Regions from separate parts of the Enterococcus sp. R12 genome, predicted to be linked through region 3. Evidence: predicted binding sites of a transcription regulator. Region 3 holds the regulator's gene; each other region holds the start of a gene.

Region 1 (5,863 bases), 530 kb from region 3:
ATTGGTAGTTATTTGGAAGATTATTTGGTCGCTTTAGGGGTAACACCGGTTGCTCAATGGACCGTCGGCAATGACAGTGATCAAGCATACTTGCAAGACAAACTGGCGGAGGTTCCAAGGATCAACTACGATCTGCCCTTTGAAGATGTCTTGAGCTTTGAGCCAGACCTGCTTCTGATGGATAGCAATTCCATGGTGGAAGGCGACAAATATGATCAATACAGTAAAATCGCGCCGACCTATGTGGTCACAAATGGCGAGGACGTGACTTGGCGGGAACGTCTGACAGATATCGCAAAGGTGTTACACAAAGAAGAGCAAGCTGCCCAAGTAGAAGCTGATTATGATGACTTAGTCGCTGCTACCAAGGAAACGTACGCTGATCAAATCCAAGGCAAGTCGATCGCTGTTTTATGGGTGGTCAATAACTCTGTCTTCATGGTTTCAGAAACAAAATCAAGCGGTCAGCTGCTGTATCACGAACTCGGGTTCGAAGTTCCCGCACTGGTTTCGGAAATCAGTGAAAGTGCCACTGCTGATTGGTCTGCCGTTTCTCTGGAAAAATTAGCAGAATTGGATGCCGATTACCTGATTTTAGTGAATAGTGATAAAGGCGCTGATTTTTTCAGTGAACAAGTCTGGCAAAATCTTGATGCAGTCAAAAACAATCATTTATGGGAATTCGGCCCTGAATCAAGCTGGCTCTACAACGGTCCGATCGCCTACACCAAAATGATCGAAGATATCCAGAGCAAATTGGACTAATGCGTTTCAAGAAATTCGTCAAGTAAAACTACTTAACAAATTTCAGGAAAAAGCTAGCATTCCCTCACGAAACATGCTATTATATTTTAGTCTGAGAGATTTCTTAGAGGATTCTTGTATCGTTAGGGGGGAAAATCATGCGCGTAAACATCACATTAGAGTGCACTTCTTGTAAAGAACGCAACTACTTATCCAACAAAAACAAACGTAACAATCCTGATCGTTTGGAAAAGAAAAAATATTGCCCACGTGAAAGAAAAGTTACTTTACACCGCGAAACAAAATAATGCTATTTAAGAAGTTCGCAAACGCTGATAACCAAGGCGTTTGCGAACTTCTTTTTTTGTAAAAACTAGCTTTGAGGTGATGGTTTTGAATGGAACTCCCCTTCTATTAGCCCTTGTTCTTTCAAACTTAGATAGTAATTGCATCGTCTCCTTGATTACTCTTTGTTTTAGCTGCTTCTTGACTTCTCTTCTTTGGACTTTTAAGCCAATTCTTTGTAAAGTCACAAAAATAAATTTTAATGTATAATGTATAGAAAAAAGGAGAAATTAAATGTTTAACAAAGAAGGAAAAGAGTTTCGTTGCAACCATTGCAAAAAAGTGATCGACACAGGGGAAGTTGTTTGGACAAAATGGCCGTTTCCGCCGAAAGCTTCTGCTTACCAACTAAAACCCAGAAAAGAATTAGCACTGATAAACGCGCCGATCCTTTGCCTAAATTGCTCAGAAAAGCTTCGCCTGGAACACCTCGAGTAACTATTCTTTTCATCGTTTTATTGTCTCTCTTTGTCCATCATAAAAAAGAGCAGGCAGTAGCCAAATTCACTTAGTGAATGTATTGCTGCTTTTTTGAATAAGCATCAGGAGAACGCATGAGCAGCAACAAAGATTTCAGGGGCGATTAAGCGGCAGCTTTATTTTCCGAAATTTTTTGCAGTATCTCTCCCGCGATTATGCGCGAGATGATTTTGGCAATAACCATAATATGAAGCCGCTCTCTCCCGTTGCCATCTTTTCTGTATACTTTGATCTCCGATCGACCCTTTCATGCTATACTGCCTATAGGAGGTGAACCCATGCTTGGCAATTTTACGTATCTACCTAGTAACTATCGTCTGTTTTATGGCGCTTTTCTTTTTGCTCTTATTGGAAATATGCTTTTCATTTTCATCAAACACCCTGCTTGGACCTTTAGCCTACCGACGGTGATTGTCCTCTTCTTAATAAATGTCTTCTTTTGGACAAAATACACGAAGAAACTTATTCCTTGCGTAACAGATGCACTGTTTTATGTTCTGCTCTTCCTCTTGGTATTTCACAATCACTAACATAATGCTTCTTTTGATACTGATTGTTTCTCTTTCCCCTATTTCGTCATAACAAAGGAGTGTTGATGCGATGGAGATTTCCCATATCACGTTGATCGTACAGAATTTAGCAAAGACGACAACGATGCTGGAAACATTGTTTGATGCAGAGGAAGTTTATGATAGTCAGGACCAGGCCCATTCTTACTTCCCAGAAAAATTCTTTTTGATCGATGGCTTATGGCTTGCTGTTATGGAGGATGCCTCCCAGAAGTTGCCAAAAACGTATAACCATATTGCCTTTAAAATCGATCAAGCTCAAATCGATTCCTTGATTACGCGCATCCAAGGACTAGGATTGAAGATCGAAAAAGATCGTTCCCGCAGCAAAGGCGAAGGTGCTTCTATTTATTTTTATGACGATGACAACCATTTATTTGAATTGCATACTGGTACGTTGGCTGAACGGTTGCACCATTACCGTCTGACAAAAACGAGGTGATCTTCATTGCTAGCAACTGCATTGACTGTTATGTAAAGAACGCCCACATGAAAGGAAGAAAACAATGAAACTAGATATGGTCGGTATTATCACAAAAAACATGGAACAGGCACTGGCTTTTTATCAAGTACTTGGCTTCACGCCATTAGGTCAGCACTCAGAAGATTATATGGAATTAGCAAACGACGGGGTTCGCATCTCCTTGAATAGCCGCCAGATGGTTGCTGGGATCTACGGACATGCACCAATGACTGTGGGTGATACGATTGAATTAGCCTTTTTATGTGATTCTCCTGAAGAAGTTGATGCCCTTCATGCAAAAGTCGTTGCTGCCGAGTATCAGTCTTTCAAAGAACCTTGGTCTGCCTTTTGGGGGCAACGCTATGCCATTGTCAAAGATATAGACGGCAATCTCTTAAGTTTGTTTGCAACCCTACCTGCCGAAAATTGATTTAAGCTACGACAGTCGGTCCAATGGAGCGGCTGTTTTTTTATCCGTTTTTCGGGTAAAAAGACAAAACCCCGTATGTATGTCCAATCGAATTCTGATAATCTGAAATGAATGTATTCCTTATAAACCAACGTTTCCCATCATTATAAAACAAAAATAACTTCTCTATAAAAAAACAAATCCCCCTCATCCGCTCCTGTTCGCTTGACAAAAAAGAACAAACGTTCGTATAATTTCGGTAAGGAGTGATAAAAATGGGTGGTTTTAATTATGCGCTCGAGCCAAAACGCGATATCTTATTTATCGATGTCAAAAGTTTTTATGCTTCTGTCGAATGCATCTCTCGCGGATTAGATCCTATCCAAGCGATGCTGGTCGTCATGTCACATTCTGACAATACTGGTAACGGCTTAGTCTTAGCAGCTTCCCCAAAGGCAAAATCGGTATTGGGGATTTCAAATGTGACTCGCAATGACAACCTGCCGACACATCCCGATTTGTACAAAGCATCGCCGCGTATGAGTTTTTATATCAAAGAAAACACCAAAGTCAATAATGTCTTTCGCAAATATGTTGGACAAGACGACTTGCTGCTCTATTCGATCGACGAAACGATGATGGATCTGACCCGTACACTGGATCTTTTCATTCCCGATAAAACGATCTCTCGCGAAGAAAAACGTTGGTTGATTGCCCAGCAAATTCAAAAAGACATTTACGAAACAACGAAATTGTATGTCACCATCGGCATTGGCGATAATCCATTGTTAGCAAAACTGGCTTTAGATAACGAATCGAAACACAATCGTTCCTTGATCGCTGAATGGACCTATGACGATGTACCGACAAAAGTTTGGCAGATCGCCCCTATGACAGAGTTCTGGGGGATCGGTCGGCGTACAGAAAAACGACTTCACATGATGGGGATTGAAACGATCGAGCAATTGGCTCACGCCAGTCCTGATCTTTTACGCAGTCGCATGGGGATCATTGGCGAGCAGCTCTATCATCACGCCCATGGCATTGATCGCACGATTTTATCTGAACCGACACCACAAGTGATGGAAAAAAGCTACGGCAATAGCCAAGTCCTACATCGCAATTATTATTTACAAGAAGAAATCGAGATCGTCATCAAGGAAATGGCGGAGCAAGTTGCCGCTCGGATTCGCCGTCATCATTGTCAGACCGCTTGTATCAATGTTTACATCGGCGTAGCCTTTGGTGAAACTGCCTCTGGTTTTTCCCGACAAATGAAGATCCCGCCAACTGACAATACTCGCAAACTTGTGGCTCATTGCCTGTTTCTCTTTCGAAAATTTTATACGGGGCAAGTCGTTCGCCACATTGGTATTACCTATTCAAAATTGGTTTATACAGAAAATGTCCAGCTGGATCTTTTTGAGCAAGCAGAAACGCAGTTGCGCCAGCGTAAATTAGATTTGATCATCGATAAGATTCGTGAGAAATATGGCTTCACTTCGATCGTTCATGCCACAAGCCGAATGGAAGGCGCTCGCGCCATTGCTCGCAGCAAATTAGTCGGCGGACATGCCGGTGGTCTAGATGGGATCGCTAATATAGGACCCGTCCATCAGCAAAAGGAAAAAGAATCGTTTGCTGATGGTTCGAAAAATACTGGCACTTGATTCGTTTTTCTTTCCTTTTTGCTGACAAATCTTAAGATAACATTAACAAACGGTCCATTTTTTAAAGATTTATGTAATTTCGATTCGCCCACCTCCCCCTTTGTTCTTTTCTAAGGTACTTTAATAGCAAGGAGTGTGAGCAGATGAAAATTGACAAAATCGAATACAAACGAGTCATCAACGGTGCGGGACACCTTGAGTACGATTTGCTGCAATATTTAGAAAAGAATCGGGCGACTGCTGCACAAAACCTGAAACAGTCTGAGATCGATTACCTTTTAGAAAAAGATATTCAGCATCGTATCATCCAACATGCGCGTAAGAGTTTCTTTGGCGATACGATCGTTTTAAAAGATGAATATGCCGAAGATTATCTTTTATTAAAAAAGTATACGGATATGTTCCAAGAATCATTCTAAAAAAAACGCAGAACCAGCTGGTTCTGCGTTTTTTTTATTCTTCGAAATGTTCTTTATAAACATCATCGACTGTCTGGTTCGGGTCGATCACGATATAAAGGCTCTTCGTTTTCTCACTGATTTTTGTTGATTGGTATACGTTATCCAATCCTTCCGTATCTTTGTCCTTATATGGGAAATACACAAGATCCGGTGTACCGTTACGGTAAAGAATTTCCATCCGTTCGATATCTTCATATTTCAACGCACGGGCAAACATCCCTAATTCAAGCCCACCTAAGTTGATGTCATGCGTTGCCACATGATCGCCTTCTTGGAAGATTTCAATTTTGAACCCAGCACATGGATGAATCTCAACAAATTCGCTTCCGTGGATGCGGCCAAAACTGGTCGTGATTTGTTTGATCCACAAGTCACCGATGTAACGGCGCTCAATCGTCCATGTTTCTCCATTACGGAAATAAAATTTTAAAGCTTTCATTTCTCTAGCCATGACAAAACGCTCCTTTTTATTAGTAATACACTTTAATTCTAACACATAGTCGCCATCGGGACACAAATTAACTTTGTTTTTCGTTGACTTTTTTCATGAACCGAGAGATTTCCACTGCTGCTCGTTGATGCGTCCCAGTGGCAATGATCTGTTGTTTCGCGTCTATTACCTGATAATGAAATTGGAGCCCCTGTTCTTTTTCCCACTGCACAAGAACTGTGATCGTCGCTCCAACTGGTGAAGGTTTCAAATGATTGATCGAAAACTTTGT
Region 2 (5,863 bases), 310 kb from region 3:
CTGAATCATCTAGGAAAAACAGTGGTTTTGATTACCCACGAACAAGAAGTCGCGGACTATGCAAAGCGGCAAATCGTCATTAAAGATGGTGAAGTTGTTGAGGAGGGCACAAGATGACCGAAAATATTCGCTTAGCCATTCAAGCAATCTACCAGCATCGTTTGCGTTCCTTGTTGACGATGCTAGGAATCATTGTCGGGATTGCCTCCATCATTTCCATTGTGAGTATCATCAACGGAAATACTGAGAACATGAAAAAGCAGCTGATTGGTGGTGATATTAACTCGATGCGGATCGAATATGACGCCAGAAGTGCTTTTTTAGCGGGCGAAAGCGGCAGAAATGATCGTTTGCCTGATTACGCCCCGCAACTATCAGAAGGAGAGCTGCAAAAGTTGCTGACCATTGATCATGCCAAGAACGTTAGCTTGTTCTATGAAGCCAATCTGACAGTTTTCCAAAGAGACCAGCAAACCGATACGATAGTGCTAGGCATGGATCGCGGGTTCTTTGAAATTTTGCCCCATACGATCCTTGCTGGCAGAGCAATGACTGAAACCGAATTGCGGACACAAAAACAAGTTGCGGTGATTACGAAAGATTTGGCGGAAATTTTTTTCTCGTATCGTGATCCTATCAATCAACTGATTGAAATCAATGGGACACCCTTTCGCATCGTTGGCGTAGCTGTTTCTGACACGGAGCAACTGTCAGGGAAATATGTCTTCATCCCTCGAGGCAGCCAAAGTTTCGTCGAAGGAAAGCTCAACCAAAGGCCAACAGTGCTGTTTCAGGCAACGAATGCGGACGTCTTAGAATCAGCAGTCGTTCAAGCCAGCCATGAATTGACCAAGAGTATTCCGCCTTCAGATTTTGTTTTTTCCATCCGCAACTATGATGAAGTGCAGAAAATGACCGATGATATCAATCGATCGAATATGATTTTACTGGGGGGAATTGCTAGCATTTCCTTACTCGTCGGTGGGATCGGAGTAATGAATACGATGCTGGTCAGTGTGACAGAGCGTACCAGAGAGATTGGTTTGAAGAAAGCATTGGGTGCCAAACGTAAAGTGATTTTGCAGCAATTTTTGACAGAAGCAATCGTTTTATCGGTGATCGGGGGGCTGATTGGCATCATCGTCGGTCTGTTGATCAGTCTGATCGCCTTGCGTCTGTTAGAGTATCCGATGACGATCTCATTGTTATCCATTTTGATCAGTGTGTCATTTTCAATGCTGATCGGTACGATTTTTGGTTACTTACCCGCTTATAAAGCGTCGAAATTAAAACCGATCGAAGCATTACGCTATGAATAAAAGGAAGGTGTTTTTTATGAAAAAAAGTCAAACAGCGATTATCTTGTTTGTGGCATTACTTAGTGGTTGTGGTGTTGCTGCGAATGACCCACAGACAAACAACGACAACGTACCCATCAACAACCAAATCAATACGCCGCAAACGCAAACACAATCGAGTCAAAGTGGAGACGAGACCCAAAATAATGACGATCAAACCGATCAGACAAAAGCGTAACAAGTGACTCAGACTGATGCAGAGCGAGCGAATGAGGAATTGGCACAAGCAGATGAAACGGGCACACTCATTCTTATTGATGGTGATCGTTTTGAGATGGAGTTGACGAACATTTCTCAAGGAACAGGGGAAGACGGCGAAGTCTTTGATATGGCGATCGCATCTGAGGAAAGATTATCCTTTACGATTACTAGCGAGACTGAGATAAAAGTAATTCTATATGATGCACAATCGCATAATTCTCGAATCGTGGAGGGGTCTCGTGCGGATCTGCATCTTGAACGATCGGTAAGTCTTTATGGGCAGCGAGTAGGGGACACCTTTATTGCCACGAAAGTCCTCGTCTTACAAATCAATTAATCGTTATGCTTAAAAGACAACGAAAACAATATTCGCCTGACAGATCACAAGATGATTTGTCAGGCGAATGATTATTTGCGGGTCAATTTTACCACTACTTCGCAGCGGGCGGTTTGTGGAAACATATCTACTGATTGCAGATATTTTACGTGAAACACTTTGGCTAATTGGACCAAGTCTCTTGCTAAAGTAGAAACATTACAAGATATATAGACCATCTTCTTCGGTGGTTGTTTCAGCAAAGCTTGCAATAATCGTTCATCCAAGCCTGTCCTTGGCGGATCAACAATGATGCTATCAGGTTTGAAGCCTTCATTAAACCATTTTGGTAAGAGCTCCTCAGCAGTTCCCGTTTCATAATGGGTATTTTGGGCACCAATGCGGCGTGCATTTTCTTGGGCATTTTCAATTGCTTGAGGAATAATGTCCATGCCGCGGACTTCTTTGGCATATGGAGCCACGCTCAACCCAATCGTTCCCACACCGCAATAGGCATCAACGACTGTTTCATTTTTGCTCAAGTCAAGGGCTTTTAACCCTTCTTGATACAAGATGCTGGTTTGCTGTGGATTCAGCTGGAAGAATGCGCGGGCGGACAAGTCGAAGGTCAGTTCATTCAACCGTTCTTCGATCGCTTCTTTGCCCCAAAGATGAATCGTTTCCTCTCCCATGACGACGGACGTTTTTTTGTTTTGCACATTTTGCATGATGGAAACGACTTGCGGCAAGCGCTGATTGATCTCGCGAATCAGCGCATTTTTTTGCGGCAGTTTGACAGAGTTGGTAATAAACACGACTTGAACTTCGCCAGTCGCGATCCCGATACGAACCATCAATGTCCGTAGAATCCCGCTGTTCTTGCGTTCATCGTAAATCGGGATCTGGTATTTATTCAACAATTGGACGATGCCGTTGATCACTTTTTGCGTATCTTGTTCTTGTACGAGGCAATCATCAATGGCGACTAAGCGATGAGACTCCATTTCGTATAAACCCGCTTCGATTCGTTTGGTTTGACTGTTGTAACGCAATTGAAATTGTGCTTTGTTGCGGTAATGCCAAGGAACATCCATGCCTAAAGTATCCCTTAGTTCAAACTGTTGGTAGTCTTTTGGCTTAAATTTTTCAAGTGCTTGTTTCAATAGGTCTTTTTTGAAGTCTAATTGTTTGTCGTAGACTAAGTGCTGCAATTGGCAGCCGCCGCAACGGTCGTAAAACTTGCAGGGTGGTTGGATGCGATCGCTGCTTGGCTTGATGATTTTGGTCATCTTGGCTTCAGCAAAGCGGGGAGATGTTTTGGTGACTTCGGCAATGACCTGTTCCCCCGGTAGAACACGGGGAACAAAGATGATCAACTTTTTGTAATACCCAATGCCTTCTCCGTTGATCCCCAAGCGTTTGATCGTTAGTTGTAGTTTTTGTCCAAGCTGGACTTGTGTATTTGTCATGTGAACTCCTTAAATAAAATAGTCAGTTCATTTTACCACATTTTTTCAGCTTGATTAGAAGGAATTTCATCGTAGTTGTGGTAAAATAGAATGTACGTTCGCGAGGTGAAGAAGATGAATACAATTATTCGTATCAATAAAGGAAAAGGACCATTTTATGAAGTGGCGACATCAGAAGGTGAAACGCTGCGGGTCTCAGAAGATCTTTTGGTCCGTTTTCGGCTATTAAAAGGCAAGGAACTGAGTGAAGAAGAATTAAAAGAAATCAAAAAAAGTGCGGGGTTTGATTTAGGATTGCAGCAAGCCATGAACTATATCAGCTATCAGCTGCGTTCTGAAATGGAAGTCCGTACCTATTTGAAAGACAAAGAAATCGAAAAACAAGACCGAGACTTAGTCGTTGAACGTCTGAAAGAGTTGAATTTGATCGATGACAAAAACTACGGAGAAAGCTACATTCGCACCCAAGTCCGCATGAGTGATAAAGGGCCCGTGGTCATCAGTCAGCAATTGAGAAAAAAAGGATTAAAAGATTCCGTGATTCAGGAAGTATTGCCTTTGTATACCGAGGAAATGCAGTTTGAAGTCGGTTATCATACGGCTGAAAAAGCGATGCGTCGTTTTCACAACAAAAGCCATAAAGAAATGATCCAAAAGATAAAAATGCATTTGATGCAAAAAGGTTTTCATCAAGGAGTCATTCAGATGATTTTGGATGAATTACCGATGGAAAAAGATGAGGACCAAGAAAATGAAGCGCTCCAAAGAGAAGGGGCCCGACTTATGCGGCGGCATCAGCGGTTACCGTTGATGAAACGAAAAATGAAAATCAAGCAAGGCCTTTATCAAAAAGGGTTTGCCATCGATGATATACAACGATTCTTAGATGAGGAAGTAATGGATGAGTAAGCAATGGGAAACTTGGGATGAAGAAAAAATCAAGACGTTCCAAGAAACATTTTTAACTTGGTATCATAAAGAAAAACGCAATCTGCCTTGGCGGGCGACCAACGATCCGTATGCAATCTGGATCTCAGAGATCATGCTTCAACAAACACGAGTGGAAACAGTGATTGGCTATTTCTATCGTTTTATGGAACAATTCCCGACGATTCAAGACTTGGCGGCAGCCGAAGAACAAAAGCTTTTAAAGGTTTGGGAAGGTTTAGGTTATTACTCTCGTGCCCGTAACCTTAAGGCTGCCGCCCAGCAAATCGTTGCCGAATTCGACGGAGAAATGCCCCAATCAATTGAAGAGATTCGCTCATTAAAAGGAATTGGTCCCTACACAGCTGGAGCCATTGGCAGTATTGCTTTTGGCTTGCCAGAACCGGCAATCGATGGAAATGTGATGCGGGTCGTCAGTCGGTTATTTTGTATCGAAGCAGATATTGCGAAAGCCAGCAGCCGAAGACCATTTGACGAGGCGATGAGAACGATCATTTCCCCCGATGAACCTGGTGAGTTTAATCAAGCCTTGATGGATCTTGGCTCACGAATCTGTACACCCACTACACCGAAATGTGAAGAGTGTCCCATCAGTCAGTATTGTCTTGCTTATGCGGAGAATCGACAAACAGACTTTCCAGTGAAATCGAAAAAAGCAAAGCCAAAAGATGTCTATTACATCGCAGGCGCCATCGAAGATCAAGGCTCGTTTTTACTCGTGCAGCGACCTGAAACAGGCTTATTGGCTTCTATGTGGCATTTTCCTTTGGTAGAAGTGACGAAAGAACAGTACGAGGCTCTGCAGCGAACATGGGCAAAAGAGGAGCAGCTGCAGTTGGATTTGATTGCCGAAGATGATGCCCTCGAGATTTTTCCTGATCTGCCTGTCGTTTGGCAAAAACGACATTTTGGCGAGATCACTCATATCTTTAGTCATTTGAAATGGCACGTCCTTTTATTTTACGGCAGAAAACGGGGAGAGCTCACGTTACAAGACAGCGAATGGGCAGCAAAAGAATCCTTTCAAAACTATGTTTTCCCAAAACCTCAGCAGAAATTGGTGGATCAATTAAAGAAATATCAGAAACTCGATAAAGATTTCTAGGCAAAGCTTTCTTTTATTGCTATAATATTAACGATGTCGGTGTAATGAACACCCAAACAAAACGCAAGTTTTCTTGCTGAGGGAAGGGTTGCTATGCGAGTTCCAAAAGAAGGAGAGTTTGTCAGCATTCAAAGCTACAAACATGACGGCAATTTGCATCGAACGTGGCGGGATACGATGGTCTTAAAGACCAGTGAATTCTCAGTGATAGGGGTCAACGATCATACATTAGTGACCGAATCAGATGGAAGACGCTGGGTTACCCGTGAACCAGCAATTGTATATTTTCATAAAAAATACTGGTTTAATGTTATTGCAATGATTCGAGAAAAGGGGGTTTCCTATTATTGTAATCTTGCTTCACCGTATTTACTTGATGAAGAGGCATTGAAATATATCGATTATGACCTTGATATCAAAGTATTTCCTGATGGCGAGAAACGTTTACTAGATGTGGATGAGTATG
Region 3 (5,863 bases):
TCTTCACTGCTTTTGGCAAGACGCTTTCTTTGTATTCTGAGCTTTGTGCTTCAAACAAATCAAAGCTTGGTAAGGAGACCACCGATACATCGATGCCTTCTTCTGCCAATTTAGCTTGTGCTTGGACCGCAAGATTCACTTCAGAACCTGTGGCGATCAAAATCCCCGCTGGTGTTTCACCAGCTTGTTTTGAAATCACGTAACCACCTTTTGCGACATTTTCATCCGCACCGGTTTGCGTGCCTTCGATCACTGGTAGATTTTGTCGGCTTAAGACTAAGACCGTTGGTTTATCCGTTGTCGTCATGGCCAATTTCCAGGCAGCACGGGTTTCATTGCCGTCTGCTGGACGAATCACTTGGACATTTGGCATGCAACGGACGCTGGCTAATTGCTCGATTGGCTCATGCGTCGGTCCATCTTCTCCAACCGCCACGGAGTCATGCGTCAAGACATAGATAACAGGTGCATGCTGGATCGCAGACAAGCGCACCGCTGGACGCAAGTAATCAACGAAGACGAAGAAGGTTCCGCCATAGATTCGCGTACCGCCATGCAATTGGATGCCGTTCATCGCTGCCGCCATCGCAAATTCTCGGACGCCAAACCAAATGTTGCGGCCTTCGTATTGGCCAGGTTCAAAGTCTTTTTCTGCTGCAACCATCGTGTTGTTGGATCCAGAAAGGTCAGCCGATCCACCCCAGAGACTAGGGACGGCTTTGGATAAGGCTTGGATCATCTCTTTGCTGGATACTCGACTAGCTTGTGAGCTGCCAACTTCGTAGCTTGGTAATGCTGCATCCCAATCTGCTGGCAATTCACCCGCAAAGGCTTGTTTGAATTGCGCAGCAAGTTCTGGGTAGGCTGCTTCATAGGCACGGAAGGTTTCGTTCCAAGCTGCTTCAGCTTTTTGCCCTTCATCGATCATGGTTTCTTTGAAGCGCGCGGCAACTTCTTCAGGTACGGTAAATTCTGGGTATTCCCAACCATAAATCGCTTTGGCTGCAGAAATGCCTTCGGCACCGATCGGCGCACCATGAACGGCAGAGGTGCCTTGATTTGGCGCACCGTATCCGATCACAGTCTTGATTTCGATCAAGGTTGGTTTGTCGCTTTCAGCTTTTGCTTCGTCGATCGCTTTCGAGATCGCTTCTAAATCATTGCCGTCTTCAACGAGAATGTGTTGCCAGCCATACGCTTCAAAACGCGCACCGACATTTTCTGTAAAGGCTTTTGAAGTTGGGCCATCTAGGGAGATGTCATTTGAATCGTACAAGACGATCAGTTTGTCTAATTTCATGTGACCAGCCATGGATGCAGCTTCTTGCGAAACACCTTCCATCAAGTCCCCATCGCCACATAAAGCGTAGGTATAGTGATCAATGACTTGATACTTGTCGCGATTGTAGGTTGCAGCCAAGTGGGCTTCGGCCATCGCCATACCGACTGCCATGGCGATCCCTTGTCCTAAAGGTCCAGTGGTTGCTTCCACGCCGTCTGTGTGATCGACTTCTGGATGTCCTGGCGTGCGGCTATCCCATTGACGGAAGTTTTTTAGATCCTCAATGGTCACATCGTAACCAGACACGTGCAACAAGCTGTACAATAACGCCGAACCGTGTCCAGCAGACAAAACAAAGCGGTCACGATCCACCCAGTTGCGAGAAGTCGTTGGATTGACTTTCAAGTGTTTCGTCCACAAGGCATAGGCCATGGGTGCTGCCCCCATCGGTAATCCTGGATGTCCTGAATTGGCTTTTTGTACGGCTTCGATACTTAATGTACGAAGGGTGTTCACTCCTAATTGATCGATTTTATCAAACAATGGTAGTTCCTCCTAATTTAGGTTTTTTTTACCTTTATTACATCTTTCATTATACGTGATTCAGAAGCTTATTTCAATAGCAATGAAAAGGAATTCACAATTATCTGCCGTGGAGACCTTTTTTCTTTTGAATCTCTTTTAACTTCTCTGGTGTTACATCAGCACCTTCAGGGTCAACGATTTTCATTCCTTCGATATGGTGTCGCATCCCTCCACGAAAGGCGGTTAAATACTCTTCACGCAGAACTTTTTGTTCGTGGGTCTCAGCCTCAGTCAATCCTTCTGTTTTTTTCTTGTTGGCAAGTTCATTGATTCGAGCTAATTTTTCTTGAGATAGCATAGTTGTTCCTCCTTTTCCCTCTTGATTTTACTACAAACTAGCGAGCAAAAACAATAGCACAAAAAGCGAACATTTGTTTGAATAATCGATATAGCTATGGTACACTAAGGTTATCAAATGAAAGAAGGTGTCAGTTTTGGCAAAACGAACAGAAAATCGACAAATCGAAATTCTTAAGTTCATTCATACACGTGTCACTGAAAAAGGCTATCCGCCGACTGTTCGCGAAATTGGCGAAGCCGTTCAGTTATCTTCTACCTCAACTGTTCATGGCCATTTGTCCCGACTTGAAAAAAAAGGGCTGATCTTACGAGATCCTACAAAACCCAGAGCCATTGAATTAACTGCTTCCGGTCTTGAAAAAATCGATGTTCAACCAGCATCCATTCCGATGCTTGGTGTCGTAACTGCTGGAGAACCGATTTTAGCCGTGGAAGATGCATCCGATTTCTTTCCGATTCCGCCAGATTTAGCGAATAGCACAGGAAGTTTATTCATGTTGACGATCCGAGGAGAAAGTATGATCAATGCTGGCATTCTCGACGGTGATCAAGTAATCGTTCGTAAACAACAAAGTGCTCAAAATGGCGATATCGTGATTGCTATGACAGATGAAGACGAAGCTACGTGCAAACGATTCTATAAAGAAAAGAATTACATTCGTTTACAACCGGAAAATGATTATTTAGAACCAATCATTTTGCCTGACGTAACGATTTTAGGATTGGTTGTTGGATTGTATCGCCATCTGCTTTGATGCTCAACGAGCTGACTAGGAAATCTTCGTTTCTACGAAGATTTTTTTTCTTTCCTCTTTACAAAGCGAACAAACATTCGTATAATAAGTATACAAACATAAGTTCGTATTATTTAAGGAGTGAATGAGATGAAAGCAGTTCGTCGATTTGGTTTTATGTTGTGGGTATTATTGATGGGAATTGTTATTGGCTATTTTGGCGTTTTAAGTGCTGTTCTGATTTTTTGCCCTCTAATGATGCTTTGGTTCATGCTTTGGGATGAAAAGAAATTCCGCCAAGCAGAGCGCAAACGTAACCGCCATTATTATCACGATCATGATTTTTATCGTTATGAACCATGATCCTTCCCCTACATACGCCCATAAGGCAGCAGAAACAAAAAAGGACTCCAGCGAGTCCTTTTTTGTTTCTGCTTTTTTAGTATTCCATTAACGTCTTAATTTCGACACCTTGGATCTTGTCTCTTCCATGTAGATCCATCAGTTCGATCAAGAAGGCACAGCCAACAACGATGCCACCTAGTTTTTCTACGAGTTCGATCGTTGCTTTGATCGTTCCGCCAGTTGCTAGTAGATCATCACAGATCAAGACACGTTGACCTGGTTTGATGGCATCGGCGTGCAGCGTCAAGACATCCACACCGTACTCTTTTTCATATTCTGCTTCAATCGTTTCCCGTGGCAATTTGCCTTTTTTACGTACTGGGGCAAAGCCGACACCTAATTGATAGGCAACTGGACAACCAACGATAAAGCCGCGGGCTTCAGGTCCTACCACCATATCGATGCCTTTTTCTTGTGCATACTCAACGATTTGTTGTGTCGCATACCGATACGCTTCTCCATCTGCCATCAATGGCGAGATGTCCCGAAAAATAATTCCCTCTTGGGGATAATCAGGAATACTAGCAATATACTCTTTTAAATCCATTTTCTTTCCTCCTAGACTGTCAACCACTGACGAAGGGTTGATAAATCACTCATTAATAAAAATTCTTCTGTTTTGATCAGTTTTTGTCGTTGCTGATACAAATGACTCTCCGTCAATGGACGGGAAACAGGATCAGCAGTTTTATTCAAAACACCATCTTGTATTGTAACAAATTCCAGCTCAGAAAACACCTGAATCATGAAAATAAGTAATTTTTGTGGAATTTTTAGATAGTCAGCGACCATCTTTAGTTTGTAACGAATGTCCAAACGAGGCTGCTGTTTGATCAGTTGAAAGAGACGACTGTATTGCTCTCTTGTCCCTACCCCATCTAAATAAGCATCTTCTGTCGAGTAGAAAACAAAAGCAACTCTTGACGCCTGGAGCGCTTGAACGATCTCTTTGATCAATGCAGGGTCAGCAGGACAATCTAAAAATGCAATCTCTTGGAACTGACCAGCACGAAAAGTATCTTCCAAGGCTGTAACTGAGTCAAATATGGTGGTTTGCCCACAAAAGCCTTGCAATTCCCGAGGAAGTTTCTGCTTGAAAAGAACGCCTAGTGTTTGACTGCCCAGAGAGACACCTTGACGGCTTCTTTTCGAACGATAATCAAATAGCTGAATCCCTTCCACTGCAAAATCATCCAACATGAGCTGCGGTTTTTTGTTGCCATTCCATTCATTGATGGAAAGCTGACCAACGATCGATAAGCGGTCGTTTTCAAACGCTACTAAATCTTTTCCAAAACCAAACCCAATGACATCCAGCTGCGTGTTAGACTCATCGCTCATCACTAACTTCAAATGCTGATTTTCTGAACCAATCTGGCGAGCATTTTGAGTCATCAGATTAGAAAATAAAAATTTCGGTAAGGGGTTGTCCGTTCCAAAAGGCGCTAAGACTTTTAATGATTCAATAAAACTGATCGAAACTTCTGTTAACGGTAGCTCCTCATCGATCGCTAATGGGATGCCCTGACTGAGGTCAATGGCATTTTCTTCAACATAACGATTCATTTGGGCTTGCAGCATATCTAAATGATCGATGGGGATACTTAATCCAACTGCTGCATGATGGCCGCCAAAGCTAGTAAACATGTCTTTCATCGTCGACAGCATTTCAAACAGATTCAACGCAGCAATGCTTCTTCCCGACCCTTTGGCTAAGCCATTTTCTTTTTTTGTCAAAACGATTACTGGTTGTCCTGTACTTTGCATGATTCGTCCTGCCACGATCCCTAAAACGCCTTCGTGCCAATGATCTCCCACCACCAAATGAACATGATTCGCAGGATCGATTTTTTCTTGTGCTTCTTTCATGATTTCTTCAACAAAGGTTTTTCGCTGCTGATTGATCGTATCTAAGGTTTGGGCTAAGCTGACTGCCTCTTCTTCATCGAAGGTAGTCAATAAGCGAACAGCCGGATTGGGGTCCTCCAAACGACCGATCGCATTTAACCGTGGTCCAACGGCGAAGCCAATGTCTGTTTCGTTGACTGTTTGTTTTTTCAAACCGCTGACTGACAGCAACTCATTCAGTCCGATGCGATCCGATTGCTGAATCATTTTCAACCCGTTGCTGACTAATAGCCGATTCTCATCGGTTAAAGAAACCATATCAGCGATCGTCCCAATCGCAACAAGATCAAGCAATTCCACTGGCACTTCTTCTAACAAAGCGCAAGCCACTTTAAATGCGACGCCGACTCCAGCCAAATCACCAAAAGGATAGTTTCCTTGAGGGTGACGGGGATGGACAATAGCAAACGCCTCCGGTAGTTCTGCAGGTAGTTCATGGTGATCTGTGACGATCACGTCAACTCCTTGTCCTTGAGCATAAGCAATCGCCTCATGACCAGACACCCCATTGTCGACGGTGATGATCAATTGCGTCCCTGCTGCAATTTTATCTTGATAGACAGTTAGATTGGGCCCATATCCATCTGTAAAACGATTAGGCAAATAATACTCAGCTTCCGCCCCTAGCAATTCCAACGTTTCCTTTAAC
Region 4 (5,863 bases), 1.5 Mb from region 3:
TTAGGCATCTTGTTGGCCTTTGTTTTAGCCAGTCGCCTGCGTATTTTGAAATTGATCGTGCAAGTCTACGTTTGGTTGATGCGAGGAACGCCTTTATTGCTACAGCTGATCTTCGTATTCTACGGTCTGCCGATCTTAGGGATCGTCTTTGACCGCTTTGAAGCAGCCTTGATCGCCTTTATTATCAATTACGCTGCTTATTTTGCCGAGATTTTCCGTGGAGGGATCCAATCGATTCCAGCCGGACAATACGAAGCCGCGAAAGTCTTGCGTTTGTCCCCGATCCAAACGATCCAAAAAATTATCATCCCACAAGTCGTCAAGATCACCCTGCCATCTGTCGGCAATGAAGTCATCAATCTTGTCAAAGACACATCCCTCGTTTACATCTTAGGATTGTCAGACGTGATGCGAATCGGGAAAATCGCCATGGAGCGAGACAGTACCTTGCTTCCGTTAGTTGGGGTCGGCTTGATTTACTTGGTGATGACAGGCGTCTTTACGTTATTGTTAAAACAAATCGAGACCAAACTGGACTATTACCGTTAGGAGGAACCACATATGTTAGAACTAAAACAAGTATCAAAGTCATTTGGCGCTAAAAAAGTCATCGATCAGCTAGACTTGACGATCGAAGACGGCAGTATCTTAGCGGTGGTCGGTCCTTCCGGTGGCGGGAAAACCACCTTGCTTCGGACACTGGCTGGTTTAGAAACGATCGATTCTGGAAGCTTTTTACTGGATGGCAAAGCCTTTGATCCCACCGACACAAAAGAACAAGAACAAGTCGTCGGTGTCGTCTTCCAAGACTTCCAATTGTTTCCGCACTTGTCAGTTTTTGAAAACATCACTTTGGCGCCAAAAATGGTGCTAAAACAAGACAAGGCCGCGTATACAGCAAAAGCCGAACAGTTGGCAGAAAAACTAGGGTTAAGTGACCTACTAGCCCAATATCCCTTCCAATTGTCCGGGGGGCAGCGGCAACGGGTGGCTATCGCACGAGCGATGGCGATGAATCCCAAAGTGTTGGCCTATGACGAGCCTACCAGCGCCTTAGATCCAGGCTTGAGACAGCAAGTCGAACAGCTGATCTTGGATCTGAAAAAAGAAGGAGTGACCCAGATCGTGGTGACCCATGATTTGGTTTTTGCCGAAAATATCGGTGATCAATTATTAAAAGTAGCAGGAGAATAAGGGGGAGAACAAAATGAAAAAATTACTATTGACGGGAATCGCAGCAGCAAGTGTATTTTTATTAGGGGCGTGTGGCAGCAGCAATGACACCACAACCAGTGCCGCTGACAAAGAAGAAGTGATCGTCGGCCTAGACGATACCTTCGTACCGATGGGCTTTAAAGACGACCAAGGCAACATCGTTGGGTTTGATGTGGATTTAGCCACAGCGATTTTGGATCTAACAGGAACCAAAGTCAAATTTCAACCAATCGATTGGTCCATGAAAGAAACCGAACTAAGCAATGGCACCATCGATATGATCTGGAACGGGTATACTAAAACCGCAGCTCGTGAAGAAAAAGTATTGTTTACAGATACTTATATGGAAAACAAACAAGTCTTAGTCACAGCAAAAGCCAGCGGCATTACTAGCTTTGATGATATGGAGGGCAAAGTCTTAGGTGCCCAAGAAGGTTCTTCTGGTTATGAGACCTTCAACAACCAACCGGAAGTTTTGAAGGATCTCGTAGACGGCAATGACGCAACCTTGTATGCTAGCTTTAATGAAGCCTTTATCGATCTAGAAAACGGTCGGATCGACGGTCTTTTGATCGACCGCGTCTACGCAGAATATTATTTGACTCAAACAGGCAAAACCGATGACTTCAACGAAATCGAAAGCCCCTTTGAAGCAGAAGATTTTGCTGTAGGTGTGCGTAAAGACGATCAAGCCATGGCAGATAAAATCAATGATGGCTTGAAAGAATTGCAAGACAATGGCACCTTTGCTGAAATCTCTGAAAAGTGGTTTGGCGAAGATGTCACACCAAACTAAAACAAGTCAACAAGATACACTGGCTGCTTAGCAGCTGGTGTTTTTTTTACATTCATTTCTTTTGCGTATTTAAGGAAAGAAGGAACGATTGAAGTATATACTTGTGTATACATATGCGTGCTCATGTTATAATGATCGGTAGTAAGGAAAATCCGATAAAGAGGGGGGAGCCGAGTGGAACATTATAAAGAGACCGCTCATTTGATTAAGTGGGGCAATGGACAGGGGGTTCGCTTGTCTAAGAAAATGATTCGGAAATTGGATCTCCAGGTAGGTTCTGAACTAGAAATGGAACTGGCAGAAGAAGTCAATGGCAAAAAACAGTTAGTTATTACAGAAAAGCAGTCAGTAGGAGAGTTGTCCCCAGAGGAGAAACTTCGTTTAGTCGATTCTTTGCAAGGCATTTTAGCAGATTCATTTGAAACACCTGACGTTGTGGACATCAAAAAAGTAAGAAACGAACGGCGTAGGAAAAAATATCTGGGAGAATAAAATAAGCATGACCAAATACAAAGCCAAACGAGTCGTGATTGACACCAATGTGATCCTTGACTATTTATTAGGAAGAGGGTCTAAAAGCCATCAAGAAGCCATCAAACAGATATACAACAGTTCCATTTATGGACTTTGCGAGGGCGTGATTACGGCAAGTACCTTAACGGATCTTTTCTATATTCTCGATGGAGCAGCAGGAGTCGATGCTCGGAGGGAAGTCAAAAAACTGATCCAAGTGCATACCGTCTTAACAGTTACGGAAGCAGATTGCGTTCAGGCGCTTGATTCAACAATGACAGATTTTGAGGATGCTGTTTTAGCAGCTTGTGCGAAGCGAAATCAAATCGACAGTCTAGTAACGACCAATACCGCTGATTTTGAATCATCGGGACTGATTGTCTATACAGTCGCTGAATTTGTGCAGCAGCTAAAAAGAGGATGATCACTGCTATATCTGGCAGACATCCTCTTTTTTCCTTAAATTCCAACAGCTAACCAAAATTTCTCACAGGAAAACTTTTGTTCGCCTTCTTTTTTCGTTATAATAGGGAAAGATGAAAAGAGGGATAGAAATGGCGCAAAAAAAACGCGCAAAGAAACGCAAAACAAAAAAACAACAAAAACAGCAAGAGAAATTAATGCTGGTCGGCGTCGGCCTGCTCTTTGTCTTGTTTTCGATATTTGGCTTTTTCCATTTAGGTTTTTTAGGAACCTTGATTGCCAACGGGTTTCGGATCGTTGGCGGAAACACGTACCAATTTTTGAGTGTTGCCCTAGCCGCTTATGGTGTCTGGTTAGCGATCAAAACGACCGATGCTCGCTTTAAAAGTATTCGGCGAGTGATTGGCTGTGTATTGGTGTATTTTGGTTTGCTGATCATCCTCCATGCGCAAATCTTTAGTAATGTGGTGGGAGAACAAGCCAATATCTTCCAAACGACGTGGATGACGCTGTTAGGCGATATTCGGCGCAGCCAAGTGACCCAAAATGTCGGGGGCGGAATGATTGGCGCCATGCTCTATGGGGCGACCTATTTTCTTGTTTCCCAGATCGGCAGCTACATCATCGCTGTTTTACTCATGATGATTGGGGCGTTCTTGTTCAGCCAAATGAGCAGCCACGAGTTAGTCGAGCACCTGCAAGCAGCTGGTGACAAGCTGCAGCGGTTGTTAGAAGGCTCTCCAGAAAAGCAAGCCGAACGAGAAGCCCGCAAAGCGGAACGAGCAGCAGAGAAACAAGCTGCGAAAGAAGCCAAAAAAGAAGCCGAACGAGCAGCAGTCATGGCGGAGATCAAAGAAAAGAATCAAGTCCGACCAATGACAGAAGACGAAAAATCAGCAAAAGAACAACAGATGCAAGCGCCAGCTGATTTTGAACCAGAGCAGCTGAGCTTTGTACCCATCGACCACTTCCAGGAATTGCCGCAAGCGGCGGGACCAGAGGCCGCTCAAGCACCACATCCAGCAGGAAACAAACCAGGACCAAGCAAAAAGGTCAATGAAGACGGGGAGATCCTCGATGATGATGGTGAAGTATTGGAATTTGAGATTTCGGAAGAAGCTGAAAATCGTGATTATGAATTGCCTTCAGCGCAATTACTCGATTCGATCCCTTCAACGGATCAAAGCAGCGAGTACAAAAAGATCGAACAAAATATCGGTGTGTTAGAAACCACCTTCCAAAGCTTCGGTGTTGATGCAAAAGTCGTCAAAGCCAGCTTAGGACCAGCAGTAACCAAATTCGAAGTTCAACCAGCAGTAGGGGTCAAAGTAAGCAAAATCGTCGGGTTGACCGACGATATCGCCTTGGCCTTAGCTGCCAAAGATGTGCGGATGGAAGCGCCGATCCCAGGGAAATCATTGATTGGGATCGAAGTTCCAAACAGTGCAGTCAGCATGGTTTCATTCCGAGAAGTGATCGAAGCCCAACCGGATCATCCAGATAAACTATTAGAAGTACCTTTAGGACGCGATATTTCTGGCCGTGTCCAAACGGCAGACTTAACGAAAATGCCCCATCTCTTGATTGCTGGATCGACCGGGAGCGGGAAGTCCGTAGCCATCAACGGCATCATCACCAGTATTTTGATGCGGGCAAAACCCCATGAAGTCAAACTGATGATGATCGACCCGAAAATGGTTGAATTAAATGTTTACAATGGGATTCCCCATCTCTTGACACCTGTCGTGACCAATCCCCGCAAAGCGGCGCAAGCGTTGCAAAAAGTGGTCAAGGAAATGGAAGAGCGCTACGAAAAATTTGCGGCAACTGGGGTCCGAAACATTACTGGCTACAACGATTTAGTGATCAATAAGAATTTAGAAGACGGCGAAAATCGTCCGATCTTGCCATTCATTGTAGTGATCGTCGATGAGTTAGCCGACTTGATGATGGTTGCCAGCAACGAAGTCGAAGATGCCATCATTCGTTTGGCGCAAATGGCACGGGCAGCAGGTATCCATATGATCCTAGCAACGCAACGACCAAGTGTGGATGTCATTACAGGGATCATCAAAGCCAATGTTCCATCACGGATGGCGTTTGCTGTTTCCAGCGGTGTCGATTCGCGGACCATCATTGATGGGAACGGAGCCGAAAAACTGCTGGGACGCGGCGACATGCTGTATCTGCCGATGGGTGAGAACAAACCGATTCGGGTCCAAGGGGCCTTTATCTCCGACCAAGAAGTCGAACGAGTGGTTGAATTCGTGACCGATCAGCAAGAAGCCAATTATGAAGAAAAAATGATGGTTACTGAGGAAGAAACGAGTACCGGCAGCAGCGGACAACCGCAAGATGAGCTATTCGAAGATGCCAAAGCCCTTGTGGTGGAAATGCAGACCGCCAGCGTTTCTCTCTTGCAGCGACGTTTTCGCATCGGCTATAACCGAGCGGCTCGGTTAGTGGATGAATTAGAAGATCAAGGTGTCGTTGGCCCTTCTGAAGGCAGCAAGCCACGGAAAGTCTTGATCGAGCCGCAACCAGAAGACATTCCTACCTTTGATGAATAAGGAGAACAAGACCAATCCAATGAGAGAAAGGCGAGATAGCAATGAAACGCAAACACATTCTTTACCGTGATGTTGCCGATAAGCTCAAAGAAGACATCATGTCGGGTCGCTACCCGATTGGTTCATTTTTACCGACGGAAACAGAATTGGAAGCCACCTTCAATGTCAGCAAGATCACTGTCCGCAAAGCCATCGAATTGTTAGCGGCAGATGAGTATGTGGAAAAACGCAGCGGACGTGGGACGACGGTTTTAAGCAATCGCCCTTATAACAAGCTGTCAAAAGGCACGACGTTTAGCCAATTGCTTGAAAAGACTGGCAAGGAATACACGAAGAAAAACCTCAG

The links. The regulator LexA, encoded in region 3, represses DNA repair genes until DNA is damaged. The targets are predictions, from matches to a motif close to CNAACANNTGTTNG.
Region 1: ACTW1R_RS11155 (Y-family DNA polymerase) is a predicted target of LexA. The motif match lies at 3,246-3,259, and genes of this name have one in related genera.
Region 2: recX (recombination regulator RecX) is a predicted target of LexA. The motif match lies at 3,432-3,445, and genes of this name have one in related genera.
Region 4: ACTW1R_RS02075 (FtsK/SpoIIIE family DNA translocase) is a predicted target of LexA. The motif match lies at 3,019-3,032, and genes of this name have one in related genera.

Annotation. Positions count from the first base shown of each region.
Region 1 is NZ_CM176874.1:2,417,255-2,423,117, forward strand. It holds gene ACTW1R_RS11130 (ABC transporter substrate-binding protein) at 1-765, shown strand, start outside; gene rpmG (50S ribosomal protein L33) at 903-1,052, shown strand; gene ACTW1R_RS11140 (hypothetical protein) at 1,324-1,527, shown strand; gene fosX (FosX/FosE/FosI family fosfomycin resistance hydrolase) at 2,170-2,580, shown strand; gene ACTW1R_RS11150 (VOC family protein) at 2,645-3,031, shown strand; gene ACTW1R_RS11155 (Y-family DNA polymerase) at 3,286-4,680, shown strand; gene ACTW1R_RS11160 (hypothetical protein) at 4,824-5,099, shown strand; gene ACTW1R_RS11165 (hypothetical protein) at 5,134-5,592, opposite strand; gene ACTW1R_RS11170 (thioesterase family protein) at 5,660-5,863, opposite strand, start outside.
Region 2 is NZ_CM176874.1:1,571,224-1,577,086, forward strand. It holds gene ACTW1R_RS07205 (ABC transporter ATP-binding protein) at 1-117, shown strand, start outside; gene ACTW1R_RS07210 (ABC transporter permease) at 114-1,319, shown strand; gene ACTW1R_RS07215 (hypothetical protein) at 1,336-1,536, shown strand; gene ACTW1R_RS07220 (hypothetical protein) at 1,540-1,896, shown strand; gene rlmD (23S rRNA (uracil(1939)-C(5))-methyltransferase RlmD) at 1,968-3,344, opposite strand; gene recX (recombination regulator RecX) at 3,459-4,253, shown strand; gene mutY (A/G-specific adenine glycosylase) at 4,246-5,397, shown strand; gene ntdP (nucleoside tri-diphosphate phosphatase) at 5,491-5,863, shown strand, end outside.
Region 3 is NZ_CM176874.1:1,886,089-1,891,951, forward strand. It holds gene tkt (transketolase) at 1-1,825, opposite strand, end outside; gene ACTW1R_RS08720 (DUF896 family protein) at 1,926-2,165, opposite strand; gene lexA (transcriptional repressor LexA) at 2,302-2,922, shown strand; gene ACTW1R_RS08730 (hypothetical protein) at 3,052-3,264, shown strand; gene ACTW1R_RS08735 (adenine phosphoribosyltransferase) at 3,341-3,853, opposite strand; gene recJ (single-stranded-DNA-specific exonuclease RecJ) at 3,865-5,863, opposite strand, start outside.
Region 4 is NZ_CM176874.1:432,298-438,160, forward strand. It holds gene ACTW1R_RS02050 (amino acid ABC transporter permease) at 1-549, shown strand, start outside; gene ACTW1R_RS02055 (amino acid ABC transporter ATP-binding protein) at 562-1,194, shown strand; gene ACTW1R_RS02060 (amino acid ABC transporter substrate-binding protein) at 1,208-2,011, shown strand; gene ACTW1R_RS02065 (AbrB/MazE/SpoVT family DNA-binding domain-containing protein) at 2,186-2,503, shown strand; gene ACTW1R_RS02070 (PIN domain-containing protein) at 2,511-2,948, shown strand; gene ACTW1R_RS02075 (FtsK/SpoIIIE family DNA translocase) at 3,079-5,517, shown strand; gene ACTW1R_RS02080 (GntR family transcriptional regulator) at 5,559-5,863, shown strand, end outside.